2 regions of the Staphylococcus pseudintermedius genome follow, and region 2 is predicted to be linked to the other one. Evidence: riboswitches for the same ligand, from Rfam matches in the RefSeq annotation. Region 2 holds a riboswitch; the other holds the start of a gene.
What was found. A riboswitch is a leader RNA that binds a small molecule or an ion and turns the genes downstream of it on or off. The one in region 2 is predicted to bind S-adenosylmethionine.
Positions count from the first base shown of each region.

Region 1: it holds a riboswitch for S-adenosylmethionine, as region 2 does, so the genes downstream of both, P3U61_RS00955 (LLM class flavin-dependent oxidoreductase) here and P3U61_RS09220 (methionine ABC transporter ATP-binding protein) in region 2, are expected to answer to the same signal.

Region 1 covers NZ_CP120150.1:232,893-240,445, forward strand. The annotation lists gene nrdD (anaerobic ribonucleoside-triphosphate reductase) at 1-942, shown strand, start outside; gene nrdG (anaerobic ribonucleoside-triphosphate reductase activating protein) at 939-1,478, shown strand; SAM riboswitch class I at 1,676-1,774, shown strand; gene P3U61_RS00950 (O-acetylhomoserine aminocarboxypropyltransferase/cysteine synthase family protein) at 1,838-3,115, shown strand; SAM riboswitch class I at 3,273-3,373, shown strand; gene P3U61_RS00955 (LLM class flavin-dependent oxidoreductase) at 3,419-4,798, shown strand; gene P3U61_RS00960 (sodium:solute symporter family protein) at 4,809-6,305, shown strand; gene P3U61_RS00965 (tautomerase family protein) at 6,421-6,810, shown strand; gene P3U61_RS00970 (type 1 glutamine amidotransferase domain-containing protein) at 7,175-7,553, shown strand, end outside.
Region 2 covers NZ_CP120150.1:1,955,430-1,962,982, forward strand. The annotation lists gene P3U61_RS09200 (polyprenyl-phosphate transporter PopT) at 1-746, shown strand, start outside; gene P3U61_RS09205 (MetQ/NlpA family ABC transporter substrate-binding protein) at 1,043-1,861, opposite strand; gene P3U61_RS09210 (MetQ/NlpA family ABC transporter substrate-binding protein) at 1,990-2,811, opposite strand; gene P3U61_RS09215 (methionine ABC transporter permease) at 2,831-3,526, opposite strand; gene P3U61_RS09220 (methionine ABC transporter ATP-binding protein) at 3,519-4,547, opposite strand; SAM riboswitch class I at 4,643-4,752, opposite strand; gene P3U61_RS09225 (thioredoxin family protein) at 4,790-5,107, opposite strand; gene P3U61_RS09230 (toprim domain-containing protein) at 5,073-5,468, opposite strand; gene gcvH (glycine cleavage system protein GcvH) at 5,547-5,927, opposite strand; gene P3U61_RS09240 (arsenate reductase family protein) at 6,001-6,357, opposite strand; gene P3U61_RS09245 (thioredoxin family protein) at 6,641-6,961, shown strand; gene P3U61_RS09250 (nitroreductase family protein) at 7,091-7,553, opposite strand, start outside.

The DNA.
Region 1 (7,553 bases), 850 kb from region 2:
TTTGAAAATAATGGGCGCTGTAATTTAGGCGTGGTCACGCTAAACATTCCACGTATAGCGATTGAGTCGGCTGGTGATATGACGCGTTTTTGGGATTTGTTTGATGAGCGGATGCAAGTCCTACACGATGCGCTCGTTTATCGTATCGAGCGTGTGAAAGAAGCTGTACCGAACAATGCACCAATATTATACAAACGTGGCGCTTTCAAACACCGAATTAATGAAGAAGATCCGGTCGATACATTTTTCAACCAACGACGCGCAACGATTTCGATGGGCTATATTGGATTATATGAAGCAGCGACTGTGTTCTTTGGTCCAAATTGGGAGACGAATCCTGAAGCGAAAGATTTTACATTAAATATTTTAAAACAAATGAAAAATTATCAACTTGAATGGACAGATCAATATGATGTATGGTTTAGCATCTATAGTACGCCTAGCGAGTCGTTGACGGACCGTTTTTGTCGCTTGGATCGAGAAGCATTTGGTGACATACCAGATATTACAGATAAAGGTTATTACCAAAATTCTTTTCACTACGATGTGCGTAAAGATGTCACACCCTTTGAAAAGTTAGATTTTGAGAAAGACTACCCTTATTTAGCATCGGGTGGCTATATCCACTACTGTGAATACCCTAAATTAGATCATAATGTGAAAGCGCTCGAAACTGTATGGGATTATGCGTATGACCGAGTGAGTTATTTAGGGACTAACATTCCGATTGACCATTGCTATGATTGCGGTTTTGAAGGTGATTTTGATACGACTGAGACAGGTTATCGTTGTCCGGAATGTGGCAATCAAAATCCAGAAACGGTGGATGTGGTGAAGCGGACATGTGGTTATCTTGGTAATCCTGTGCAACGTCCGACGATTGAAGGCCGCCATAAAGAAATGTGTGCACGAGTCAAACATCTGAAGGTACGTCAATCATGAGTGTATTAGATGTAAGCACTGGTGCCGGTTATATTGCGAAAATCGAATACCAAAGTTTTGTCGATGGTGAAGGTGTCCGATGTAGTGTTTATGTCTCTGGTTGTCCATTTCAATGTCAAGGTTGCTACAATAAAGCAGCCCAACATTTTCGCTATGGTGAAGCAATGACGCATACGGTGATGGAAGAAGTGCTTGATGCGTGTGCGCCAGAATATATAGCTGGATTAAGTATTTTAGGAGGCGAACCTTTTTGCAATTTGAAAGTTGTTGCGCCACTTGTTCAAGCTTTTCGTGCACGATACGGTCGTGAAAAGTCATTATGGATATGGACGGGATATTTATTCGAATATTTATGGCGTGCTAATGACCAACGGACAGAGATCATAAAACAAACTGATGTGATTGTAGACGGCATGTTCATGCAAAAATTATATCAACCTAATTTGCCCTATAAAGGGTCATTAAACCAACGTGTCATTGATGTTCATCAATTTATTAAAACTAAGATGATGAGCCAGTCGATTTACATTGAATAAACAGATGCGTGCTGATTCTCATAAATATAATTTTTCGAATTTTTGCAACTTGCAAGAAAATTCGGATTTGTATATTGACATCGTTAAGGATGTTAGATAGACTTGTTGTAACATTAAAAGCCAGTAAAACACCCGCACGGTTATTGCATTGGCCGTTCTATTTTCGCGATACATCTTGCATTTTAACAATTGAATCATACTTATCAAGATTGGTGGAGGGACAGGCCCTTTGAAACCAGGCAACCTATTCAGTTAGGTGCTAATTCCTGCAGGTGATTTTACCTGAGAGATAAGTCTTCTAGTAAAAGTCTATCTTTATCAGGTAGGCTTTTATTTTTTATGATTAGGAGGAATGTCAAATGAGAAGTGATTTTAAATTTGAAACGTTGCAATTGCACTCAGGACAAGAAGTCGACGAAAGTAGCCATTCACGTGCTTTACCAATTTATCAAACGACATCTTTTACTTTTGACGATACAGCACATGCGGCGAATTTATTCGGTTTAGATGAACTTGGAAATATTTACACACGTCTGATGAATCCTACAACGAACGTTCTTGAAACACGGGTAACCGAACTTGAAGGGGGTGTCGCTGGTGTAGCGGTTGCTTCAGGTATGGCAGCGATTACTTATGCGATTCAAGCTGTCGCGCAAAAGGGTGATCATATCGTAGCAAGTTCTACATTATATGGCGGGACACATACACTGTTCACACATACGTTACCGAAATATGGGATTGATGTCACATTAGTCGATACGACAGAAGTTAGTCATATAGAAAATGCGCTTCAAGACAATACGAAGGCCTTATTTGTAGAAACGATTGGTAATCCAGAAGGTAATGTTGAGGATTTTGATGCACTTGTAACAATTACAAAAGCACAAGGTATTCCACTTATTGTTGATAATACATTCGCGACGCCTTATCTTTCACGTCCGATTGAACATGGCGCGAACATTGTTGTTCACTCTGCAACCAAATTTATTGGTGGACACGGAACATCAATGGGCGGGGTCATTGTTGATGCAGGTAATTTTAATTGGGATAATGGCAAGTTTCCAGGATTAAGTGAACCCGATCCATCTTATCATGGTTTAGTATTCAGTGAAAAGTTTGGTGAAGCCGCACTTGCTTTTAAAATTCGAACAACAATATTAAGAGATACAGGAGCAGCAATCTCACCATTTAATGCATTTTTACTAACGCAAGGATTAGAGACGCTTTCATTACGGTTAGAACGTCATGTAGAAAATGCTGAAAAAGTTGCACAATATCTTGAAAAGCATGACAAAGTCGCATGGGTTAAATATGCTGGCTTGCCAACGAGTGAGTATTATGCGTTAAAAGAGAAGTATTTACCAAAAGGCGCAAGTTCCATCTTTACCTTTGGTGTCAAAGGTGGATACGAAGCTGGCAAAAAATTTATTGAAGGCTTAGAATTATTTTCTTTGTTAGCGAATGTAGGAGACGCCAAATCGCTTGTCATCCACCCCGCATCAACGACACATCAACAATTGACGGAGGCAGAACAAACAGCAGCAGGTATTGCCCCTGAAACGATTCGTCTTTCTATAGGCCTTGAGCATATCGATGATATTATTGCGGATTTGGAAAAAGGCTTTGCTAAACTTTAATTTTTAAACGTCGCACAAAATAAAGGGAAATTCATGATACGGTAGATTGAAATGAATGCTTTTAAACAATGAAACTTCATATGGAAGATGCAGTTGTTCTACCGCCATGATTTTACCTTTCATTAATTAAAAAGTATCCCCATGAATATACATCATCGTCTTATCAAGAGAGATGGAGGGACTGGCCCAATGAAATCTCGGCAACAGGAATTGATTCACTGTGCCAATTCCAGTAGCACAATTGCTAGAAGATAAGTCAACTTTCACTATGCCTTATCTTCCTATTTTTAGGAGGTAATGTTCATGACACGAAAACAAATTCATTTTAACGGATTCGTCCAAAACTCTCCCGCTCCCCATGCTGCAGGTTTATGGAAACACCCAAAAGATAAAGGAGCGACACACCACAATTTAAAATATTGGACGAATATAGCTCAAACTTTAGAACGTGGTTTATTTGATGGTATTTTTATTGCTGATGTATTAGGTACTTATAGTGTTTATAATCAGTCCCATGACGCCGCAGTGAAACACGCAGTTCAACTCCCCGCACACGACCCTATCCCACTCGTTTCTGCTATTGCAGCAGTAACGGAGCATATTGGTATTGCACCTACTGTTTCTACTACTTATGCACAACCGTATAAACTAGCCCGTCAATTGTCTACACTCGATCATCTGACAAATGGTCGATTAGGTTGGAATGTTGTGACGTCTTATTTAGAAAGCGAGGCAGTGAACTTAGGTTTAAAAGAACGCTTGCCTAAAGCGCTGCGTTACAGTCGTGCTGACGAATTCTTGCAAGTGAGTTATCAGCTGTGGGAAGACAGTTGGGAGGACGATGCAGTTGTTAAAACGCGTGAGACAGATACGTATGCTGATCCTTCCAAAGTTCATGCGATTCACCATAAAGGTACATTTTTCGATATACCTGGACCGCATCTTGTAGAGCCTTCCCCTCAAAGAACACCTGTTTTATTTCAAGCTGGTGCCTCCGAAAAAGGTAAAACGTTTGCTGCGAAGCATGCAGAGGCTGTGTTTACTAAACATACCTCTATTGAATCATTACGAGCATATGTCACAGACATTCGTACAAGGGCACAACAATTTGGCCGTAATGGTGAAGATATCCTTGTTTTTCCAATGGTTTTACCTATTATCGGTGAAACTGAAGAAGAGGCTTATGAAAAATATGAAGCACTGCAAAATGAAGTCAGTTATGAAGGTTCAGTCGCATTGTTAAGCGGACATACGGGTATTGATTTTTCTCAGTATGATCCAGATGAATATATCGAAAATATAGAGACAGAAGCGATGCAAGGCAATCTTAATTTGTATACAAAAGATCCACATCGAAAATGGACATTGCGGGAAGCGGTGAAAAACCACGGGCTCGGTAATGGGACGGCTAAGTTCATTGGCACACCAACACAAATTGCTGATCAATTGGAATTGTGGGCGAATGAAGGCGGTGCAGACGGTTTTAATATTGCACAAGCCTATTCTCCAGGTACGTTTGAAGAATTTGTGGACTTCATCATCCCTGAATTACAAAAAAGAGGTATATATCGTACAGAATATGAAGGTGAAACTTTACGTGAAAACATGTTTGGCAAAGGCCATACGAAAGTGAAACCGACACATCCCGCGCGAAATAAAAAAGTCAATTTAGTACAAATATAGGGGGATGATTATGAATGACGTTAAAGTGTATACATGGATAGGCTTTATTGTTTTTATGGCGCTCATGATTACGGTAGGTTTTGTCAGTTCTAGAAAGATGAAAAGTATTTCAGATTTTGCGACGGGCTTTGGAAGGATTGGACCACGTACGCTAGGCTTGTCTTTTGCAGCGACGTATTTAAGTGCTGCAACCTTTCTAGGTTATCCAGGATGGTCGTATACGTGGGGCCTCAATAATTTATGGTTATTTTTAGCGATGTTTATCGGTGGACCTACAGGCGTTTTAATGGTCGCTAAAAGAGTCAGATCATTAAACACAACACAACAATCCCTCTCACTACCAGATTGGTTGGGCGATTTTTATGACAGTTCTATTTTACGTGTTGGGACAGCTATGATCTTATTATTTAATATTTTCTATATCGCAAGTCAGCTTGTCGCAGGCGCTTTGATTTTTAAATATTTACTCGGTATGAGTTACTTTTCAAGTTTAATTGTTATCACAGTCATTGTTGTGCTTTATGTATACGTAGGTGGTGCACTTGCAGATATTTATACAGATGCCTTACAAGTTATCATGATGGCAGTAGCTGGTCTCACCATTTTTATCTCTGGCATTGTGCTATTTTGGAAGGGGAGCATCCATGATACGTTTTCGGGTATTGTACAAAACTTAAACCACCAAAATCATTACTTAGTCCAAGTTTTTAATCCTGACTCTGTTCACTTTCACTCTTTTACAATGATTATCGGCGCGATTATTATTCAATGGGCTTTTGCATCAGCGCCCCACTTATTTAATAAAATTTTAGGTTTAAAAAGTGAAAAAGATTTAGGACGCATGATTCGAACTTATATTTTTGTAATGTCAATCTGTTTACTTGTTCTTTTTGGCGGTATTTTCAGTCGTGTGGCATTAGGTGGGCAAGTTGAGAGTTCAGATTTAGCCCTATTACAATATATTGAGTGGGCATTCCCTGCTGGCATTGTTGCTTTATTCGGTGTCGTTATATTGGCAGCAGCCATGTCAACTACAGATGGTTTGTTTGTTTCAATTTCTACAGTGTTTGCGAATGATTTATTTTTAAAACTGATTGTCAAACAGAAGTGGGTGAGTCTTGAAGAAGAGAAAGCCAATCGAATTGCTTTTCGCATTAGTCGTGTTTCTGTGCCGGTTGTAGGACTTTTATCGTTTTTATTAGTTTTGAAGCCACCGCTCTATATGAGTGACTTCATGTGGATTGGGATTTCGGGTATTGCAGCCGGTACAATGGGTCCTATTTTGCATGCGGTATATGCGAAACGAAAAGCACCTGGCCGTGCAGCAGAACTATCGATGGTTGTAGGCTTAGTTTCCTATCTCGTTATTTATTTTGGTGGTGTCATCCCAAGTACAATGTCTGCTGGGGCTATCGCAACAATATTAGGCATATTGGCAATTACAGTGATGTCATCTGTCATGCACCATCGTGCTAGCCAACTTTCTGTAGATAAGGGGGAAGCATAATGTTTGTAAATGAAATGTTATCCATTTGGCTATATGGTTATATAGGGATATTTGTTGGACTACTTCTCGCATTAAAATGGGGTTACTCAAATCATGACGAAAAGGAGAATGATTAATGCCAATAATTAAAATTGATTTGATTAAAGGAAAAAGCAAAGATTATATTAAGGAGGTTTTGGATATTTCATATGAAGTGATGCTAGAAGCCTTTCATGCACCAGTAGGGGATCGCTATCAAATTGTGACACAACACGAAGCGTATGAGATGCAAATCTTAGATACAGGTTTAGGCGTAGAACGGACGACGGATGTGTTAGTTTTTACACTTATCACGCGCCCAAGAACGCAAGAACAAAAAACGATTTTTTATCGCAAGCTAGTAGAAATATTACATCTAAAATTAGGCATTCGAAAAGAAGACGTAATCATTACTCTTGTAGAAAACACAGATGAGAATTGGAGCTTTTTCAATGGGGAGGCGCAATTCTTGAATGGAGACTTATAATATGACAAGAAAAATATCATCTAAAATCTCTCTGCTCTCTTGAGTTGTATTGATTGGTAAAAGAGTTCAGTGGTAAGCATATAAATTCATCAACACTGCAAATTATATGGTTGAGTAAGAAAAATTAGTAGTCTACAACTAAGCAAACGTTAAATGCCAACAAACGTATTCAGACAACACATAGCGATGAACTGTAAAATCTGATGATTAGAAAAGATTTTACAGTTCTTTTTATTGAATCTCAGGTGCTTTTCACTCTAATCACTGCCGTCATGAGGTCTGAAATCATAGTCGTTAAGCATCGTATTAAGTGCATAGAGAAAAGTTCGTTATAATAGTGAAAAAGACGAAAGATGTGTTCAAAATGAAAAAAATAATGATTGTGAATACGAGTTATGATCAATTTGATGGCTTTGATTTACCAACAGGTTTATGGTTAAGCGAACTTGTGCATTTTTATGATGTATTCCAAAATAATCCGAATTATCAATTGGATATATACAATATCAACGGAGGCGAAACGCCAATAGATCCTGTCAGTATGAATAAAGTGACGTTAGATCGTTTGACCAAAAAATATTATGAAGATGAAACTTTTATGCGAAAATTACACGATTCACCATCCATTGATGAAGCAGATGTGACACAGTATGATGTGATTTATTTTACCGGTGGCCATGGTGTGATGTATGACTTCCGAGGACATGATACGATTGCCCGTGCGGTAAACGACATTTACGATC
Region 2 (7,553 bases):
TTATTCAATCTGTAAGTGGTGTTTTCTCAAAAAATTTTAAAAAGAGTATTTTATTTTTATTACCGATAGTGATTGGTATGGGCTTAGCAATCGGTATTTTAAGTAGTGTTATTAATTACTTATTAGCGAAGCATCCTGTCCCGACTATGTTCTTTTTCTTTGGACTGATACTAGGGATTATTCCATTTTTATTGCGCATCTCAAGATATAGACAGACATATCAGATTCAGCATTGGCTCGTTATGCTTGTCTGCGTCATTATTTTAGCATCAATGGCATTTTTCAAAGGCGATAGTAATCATGCTGTACCTTCACACATCGATGTATCAGGACCGATGTTGATAAAATATTTAATAGCTGGGATTTGTGCATCAAGTGCGATGCTACTGCCCGGTATTTCAGGCTCGTTCGTTTTATTATTATTCGGCGTCTACAGTACAGTGACATTTTCTATTTCAGAAGCTGTTCGTTTTAACTTTGAAGGGCTTCCTGTCATTTTATTAGTCGGCGTCGGTGTCGTCATCGGTTTTGTTATTGCAAGTAAGATCATTACATTTTTACTTGAACATTATACGTATTTAACATATGCTGCGATATTAGGGCTTGTCATCGGCTCACTTTTCTCAGTGTTCCCAGGCCTACCGACATCAGGACTCTCATGGTTGGTTTCTATCGTAACACTCATTATCGGTTTTGTTATCAGTTACGTCTTAGGTCTATTTACTTCCGAAGTTGAAACAAAATAAATTAAAAGCACACGTGAACCATTATGATCATGTGTGCTTTTTGATGTTATTAGTAGGAAGAAAAACGGAATAGTTCTTTTGGAAGTCTAGCCAGTCTTTCGGGGACAGTACGACGAAATCTTTGTGACATATAAGATTTCTGTACTGCCCCCGAAAAGCCCATCTGTCTTCTATAAAAATAATAACGATATATTGACAAATCGCGTTGAGACTTCAGCTGATCCCGGAAGTGTCACCCGTTTTAAATAGTCATCCTATTTCTCCAACTCATTGTATATAATATGCGAACCAAAACATTACTTCGCAGGAATGACAGCACCATCAAACTCTTTGTTAATATAATCGCGCACTTCATCTGACTGTAATGCTTTTAAGAACTCTTGATACTTCTCATCGTTTTTGTGTCCTTTTTGAACAGCTAAAATATTGGCAAACGGCGATGATTCATCTTCTACTGCAATCGAATCTTTCAACGGCTTCAATCCATTATCGATTGCATAGTTTGAGTTCATAATCACCGCATCACCTTCACCATTATTATAAGTTTTTGGTAAAAATTCTGCGCCTTGTTGGTTATCAAACTCTAAATGCTTTTTGTTTTCTACAATATCATCTAATTTTGCGTCTTCGATTTTAACCCCATCTTTAATTTTGATTAGGCCTGCTTTCACAAAGAATGATAAGAAACGCCCCTCTTCAGCTGGATTGTTTGAAATATAGATTTTAGCACCGTCTGGTAAGTCTTTTAAGCTTTTATGCTTTTTACTGTATACAGCCATTGGTGTTGTTAACACTTTACCTACTTCTTCAATTTGGTAACCGTGTGACTTTTGTTCAGCTTTTAGATAAGGTACGTGTTGAAAAAGGTTGGCATCTACATCGCCTTTATCCAATAACTTGTTCGGAATTTTATAATCATTGACTTCGCGAATTTCAACTTCATAGCCCTTTTTCTTCATGATTTCTCCAGCTTTTTTAGCGACTTGTCCATGGGGTGTCGGTGTTGCTGCAACAACGATTTTTTTATCATCACTTTCATTATTTCCTTTACCACAGGCTGCTAAAACAACTACGAATGCAGCAATTGCCATGAATAATACAGATAATTTTTTCATATACATTCCTCTCCCATCTGACCTATTTTAAATGATTAGGGTGTGAAAGTTTAGCCCATTTGAATGACTTTCCCCATCACACCACATGTTGTTTTTTTATTTCATATTAAATATTTGTGCATCTCACCTTACTCTGCTGGCAATACAGCACCATCATACTTTTTCTTAATGAAATCTTTAATGTCTTTAGAATGTAACACTTCCATTAAAGCTTTGATTTTTTCATCGTCTTTATGGCCCTCTTTAACAGCGATTAAGTTTGCATAAGGATTGTCTTCACCTTTTTCAACAGCAATTGAATCTTTTTGAGGGTTTAATTTTTGTTCGATTGCAAAGTTAGAGTTGATGATTACCGCATCGCCTTCATCATTTTGGAACGTTTTTGGTAAAAATTCTGCAGCTTGTTTACTATTAAACTTGATGTCTTTTTTATTTTCTACAATGTCGTCAAATGTTGCATTTTGAATTTTAACACCGTCTTTAATTTTAATTAAACCTGCATCAACAAAGAATTTTAAGAAACGTCCTTGTTCTGCTGGATTGTTAGAAACGAAAATTTCAGCACCGTTTGGCAAATCTTTTAAACGCTTATACTTGTGAGAATATACAGCCATTGGTTCGATGTGAACGTCACCTGCTGATTCAATTTTATAACCTTTTTCTTTTTTCTCAGTATCTAAATAAGGTGTATGTTGGAAAAAGTTTGCATCTAATTCTCCAGCATCTAGTAATTTGTTTGGCGTTGTGTAATCGTTAATTGTTTTAATTTCTAAGTCATAACCTTTGTCTTTTAATAATGGTTTCGCTTGTTCTAGTATTTCAGCATGTGGCGCTGGCGAAGCACCAACAACGATTTTTTTGTCATCCTTTTTTTCTGCTGACTTATTTCCACATGCAGCAAGTCCAATGGCTAAAGCTAAAATAACAATAATTGATAAAATCCTTTTCATTCCACATTCTCCTTAATCATTAACGTTTATCAATTCTATTTGTAATCCAATCCCCAAGAAATTGAATTAAAAATACTAAAATTAAAATTAAAATAGTTGATACTAAGATGACATCATTTTGGTTACGCGTGAACCCTGTAAGGTAAGCAAGGTTACCTAATCCTCCAGCACCAATCACTCCGGCTACCGCTGTTGAACCGACTAATGCAATTGCTGTTACAGTAATACCTGAAATAAGCGCGGGTAATGATTCAGGAATCAGCACTTTAAGTACGATATTCCAAGTTGTTGCCCCCATTGAACGTGCTGCTTCGATAACACCTTTATCAATTTCTTTTAATGCAATTTCCACTAAACGGCCATAGAATGGTGAAGCACCGATGATCAATGCAGGTAATGCCCCTGTTGGACCACTAATCGTACCAAGCACCAAACTTGTAAATGGAATTAAGAGCAAAATTAAAATAATGAACGGTATCGCCCTGAATAAATTCACCACGAACGATACAATGTTGTAAAAGACGCGTCCGATTTTCGTTTCACTCTTGGATGTTAAAAATAAAATCACACCTAAGATTAAACCTAAAACAAATGAAAACGCTGTTGAAATAACGGTCATATACAATGTTTCGTACGTCGCTTCCCATACATCCGGCCAACGTACATTTGGCATTGTAATCATTTCTTGCAAGATTTCGCTAAAACTTTTACCCATGGCTAACCACCTCTATCTCAACGTTTTGCGCCCTTAACTCTGCTTGAATTTGATCAAAGTTGATACTCGAAAATTGTTCAATGTGTAACAATAGATAACCTAATGTACCCGTTTTAGAATGCTTGATATTACCCTCTAAAATATTCACTGAAATGCCGTGTTTTTGGGTTAAATGTGATACAACTGGGTGTGTTGCGTTTTCACCAGAAAAAATCAGTTTAGCCAAGACTTCATCTTTATCTAATTTAAAAGTTTTTGCTAAATCCTCGCTATCATCACTCGGTTTCAAATCCTCTTGAACGAATCGGCGTGTCACTTGATGTTGTGGGTGCTCGAAAATGTGTGACACTTTTCCCTCTTCAATTACACGGCCATTTTCCATAACTGCCACTTCATCACAAATACGACGAATGACATGCATTTCATGTGTAATCATTATAATTGTTAAATTTTTCTCAGTTTTGAGCTGTAATAATAAATCTAAAATTTCATCGGTCGTTTGAGGATCCAATGCACTTGTTGCCTCATCACATAACAATACTTCTGGATCATTAGCCAATGCGCGCGCGATACCGACACGTTGCTTTTGGCCTCCTGACAATTCTGATGGATAGGCATGTTCCCTACCTTGTAAGCCCACACGTGAAATTAATTCTTGTGCACGTCTTTTCGCTTCATTTTTCGGCATGCCAGCAATTTCAAGTGGAAAAATAATGTTCTCTAGTACAGTTCTTGACCACAATAAATTGAAATGTTGGAAAATCATACTTACCTTTTGACGCTTTCGTCGTAATTCATCTGGACTTAATTGTCCGATATTGTCACCACCAATAATCACTTCCCCTGAGGTTGGTTTTTCTAAATGATTAAATAAACGGACTAAAGTACTTTTACCTGCACCCGAAAATCCAATAATGCCGTAAATCTTACCTTTTTCAATTTCAAGATTGACACCATCAACAGCAGTAACAGATTTCGTCTTGCTTTCGTACTTTTTCACTATATTTTTAAGTGTGATCATACTGTTCCTCCCTGTGTTGCTACTTTAAAAAATTTGGAATAAAAAATGCTTTCCCTTTTAAAGAAAAAAGAGAAAGCATCAATATAAACGCTTTTCTCTCATCTTCAAAAGCAAATCGTTGCTTTATGTGAATTGGCACCATTTCTATAATATAGACGGTTGCCGGGCTTCATAGGGCACATCCCTCCGCCACTCTGGATAAGAGTTTTCTGACTATTCGATTGATTATTATATTATCATCGTCATTCACTGTCGTCAATGACTTTTTTAAATTTTTCTAGCAAGTACGGCACAGAATGGAATGCATAGAGCCTCTCTACTTCTTGATCGTAGCGCATGATGATTAAAATAGGGACCGATTGAATTTCTTTTTCTTGGCTCCACTCAGGGTGATAATTCAGGTCTAACTTTACAATCGGCAACTGGGTGATTTCATTCGAGATATCCAACATGCGTTCTGCTATTTTACATGTGCCACACATCGGTGTGTAACCAAAAATCAGATGTACACTTTGATCAAAATGTTTAGATATATTGTTCAATTGCTTTGAAACACTCATGATATGAATACTTCCCTTTTACATAAAAGTCTTGCTTCACCTTAAAGTCAAAATGCTGCAATACATTTGAGAGGTAATCGCGTGGACAACGGGCAACTTCACTATATTTTGTATCTATGAAAATACCAGTACTTTCACTCAAATATGTCGTAAACCATTTGCGAATGCGACGACCTTCTGCATCTGCATCGACTAAAATGTAGACTTGTTTATCATACAAATATTCAATCATATTGTCTAACTTTTCGATTCCCATCGTGCCATGAGTACAAATAATTTCGACAGGCTCTAACAACACTTCTTGAACACGTTTTTTATCAGATTTCCCTTCAACAACAATAACCTTATGGATCATCGTCATGGTCTTCACCTTCTAAAAAATATTTGAGTATAAAAAACTCCTTGATAACTAAATTACCCAGGAGTTCTCATTTTGATATTATTCGCCAATCATTTTTTCGTAACCAGCTGCATCTAATAATGCGTCTAGTTCACTTTCGTCTTTCAATTCAACTTTAACCATCCAAGCTTCCTCGTATGGTGATTCGTTAACTGCTTCTGGTGCATCTTCTAAGTTTTCATTCACTGCAACGACTTTACCAGATACTGGAGAATATAACTCAGATACTGTTTTAACAGATTCTACACTACCAAAAGTTTCGCCTTCTGTTAATTCGTCTTCTACTTCTGGAAGCTCAACGAAAACGATATCCCCAAGTTCGCTTTGTGCAAAGTCAGTAATACCAATGATTGCAGTATTTCCTTCAACTTTTACCCATTCATGTTCTTTTGAATATTTTAATCCACTTGGCACTGCCACTTGAATCCCCTCCTATTTAATGATTACGGTTACAAGTTAATCATGACACATTGCAACGGTTCAATCAACTATTTTATGACACCCAAATGTCACGATAGTCGGCTTCTTTAAAACCAACTGTGACCGTATCACCAGAAACCGCAAGTGGCCTTTTCACTAACATACCATCAGATGCGAGTAATTCTAATTTTTCTTCATCACTCATCTCACCTAATCGGTCTTTTAAATTCAATTCCTTATATTTTGCACCGTGCGTGTTGAAGAATTTTTTTATTTCTAAATCTGATTTTTGAATGATTTGACGAAACTCTTCTTTTGTCGGTGTATGTTGTGTAATATCAATAGGTTCAAAGCTCACGCCATTATCTGATAAAAACTTGGCCGCTTTTTTACAAGTTGTACAGTTTGGATATTGATAAAATTTAATCATCATTAAACCTCCTCGTTCAAATTAATTTAAATATAACAAATTATTATTTAAAATGCTTGTATTTTTAGCATGCAAACTTCAACATATACAACTTTTGCGCTATAACAAATAAATAGCAATAAATTGATTACCGTCACTACGATTACTTTTTGAGTTAACTTCAGAACGATTTTTGGAGTGTGCGCTGTACGTCCCAAAATCTGTTCACCAATTTGTACGGGTGACTTCTCTTATAAAATTCGTTATAATATCGTTACTTATCAGTTAAAAGGAGAGGTCTAACATGCAAAGTATTACAACTATGGATGCATTCAATCAAGTGATTCAAAGTAACGAACCTGTCATCATTAAATTCGAAGCCGGTTGGTGCCCTGACTGTAGGGCGATGGATATGTGGATTGACCCAATCGTTGAAAAATATAACCAATACGAATGGTATGCAGTTAATCGTGATGAATTAGAAGACGCAGCAACGCAATATGAAGTGATGGGTATTCCGAGTCTTTTAATCTTCCAAAATGGCGAAAAGCTGCACCACTTACATTCTGCAAATGCTAAGTCACCTGAACAAGTCGAAAGCTATTTGGCTGAAAGTTTAGGCTAGTTTTCAAATATCGTAGAAAGAGGCTAGGAGTACTTTCAATTGTGCCCTAGCCTCTTCCTATTTTAATATACAAATCCTTCACATTGATTGAAGATGCAGTCTCAACAATGTAAAACAATACAGTCCCCTTTAAAACTCTGTAATCATCGCTTTGTTTTTACGCGGTACTTTACGAAATTTGTCTTCCTCTTTTAAATCTGTTAAATACAGAAAACCAATCAACTTTTCATCTGGACCTACACCAAACGCCGCACGCACTTTAGGTTTAAAAATATATTCTGGTGTTTTCCAACATGTCCCGATACCTTTTTCATACAGTAATAGAAGCAGGTTTTGCGCAAAAGCACCGACTGCAAGATAGTTTTCATTCTCTTCTCGTTGTCTTGCGTCACATTTCATCACAATCGCAAGAAAGCCACCCAAGTTCGTTACCGCATCATAATGACTTTGTTGCTTTTCGTGATCTCTTGGAAAGGCATAACGTGACACTTCACGACTCATCTCGCCCAGTTTATGTTTTGGTACATACACGACACGCCAAGGCTCTCGCATACCATGATTAGGTGCATCTGCCGCTTCATAAATTGCTTTT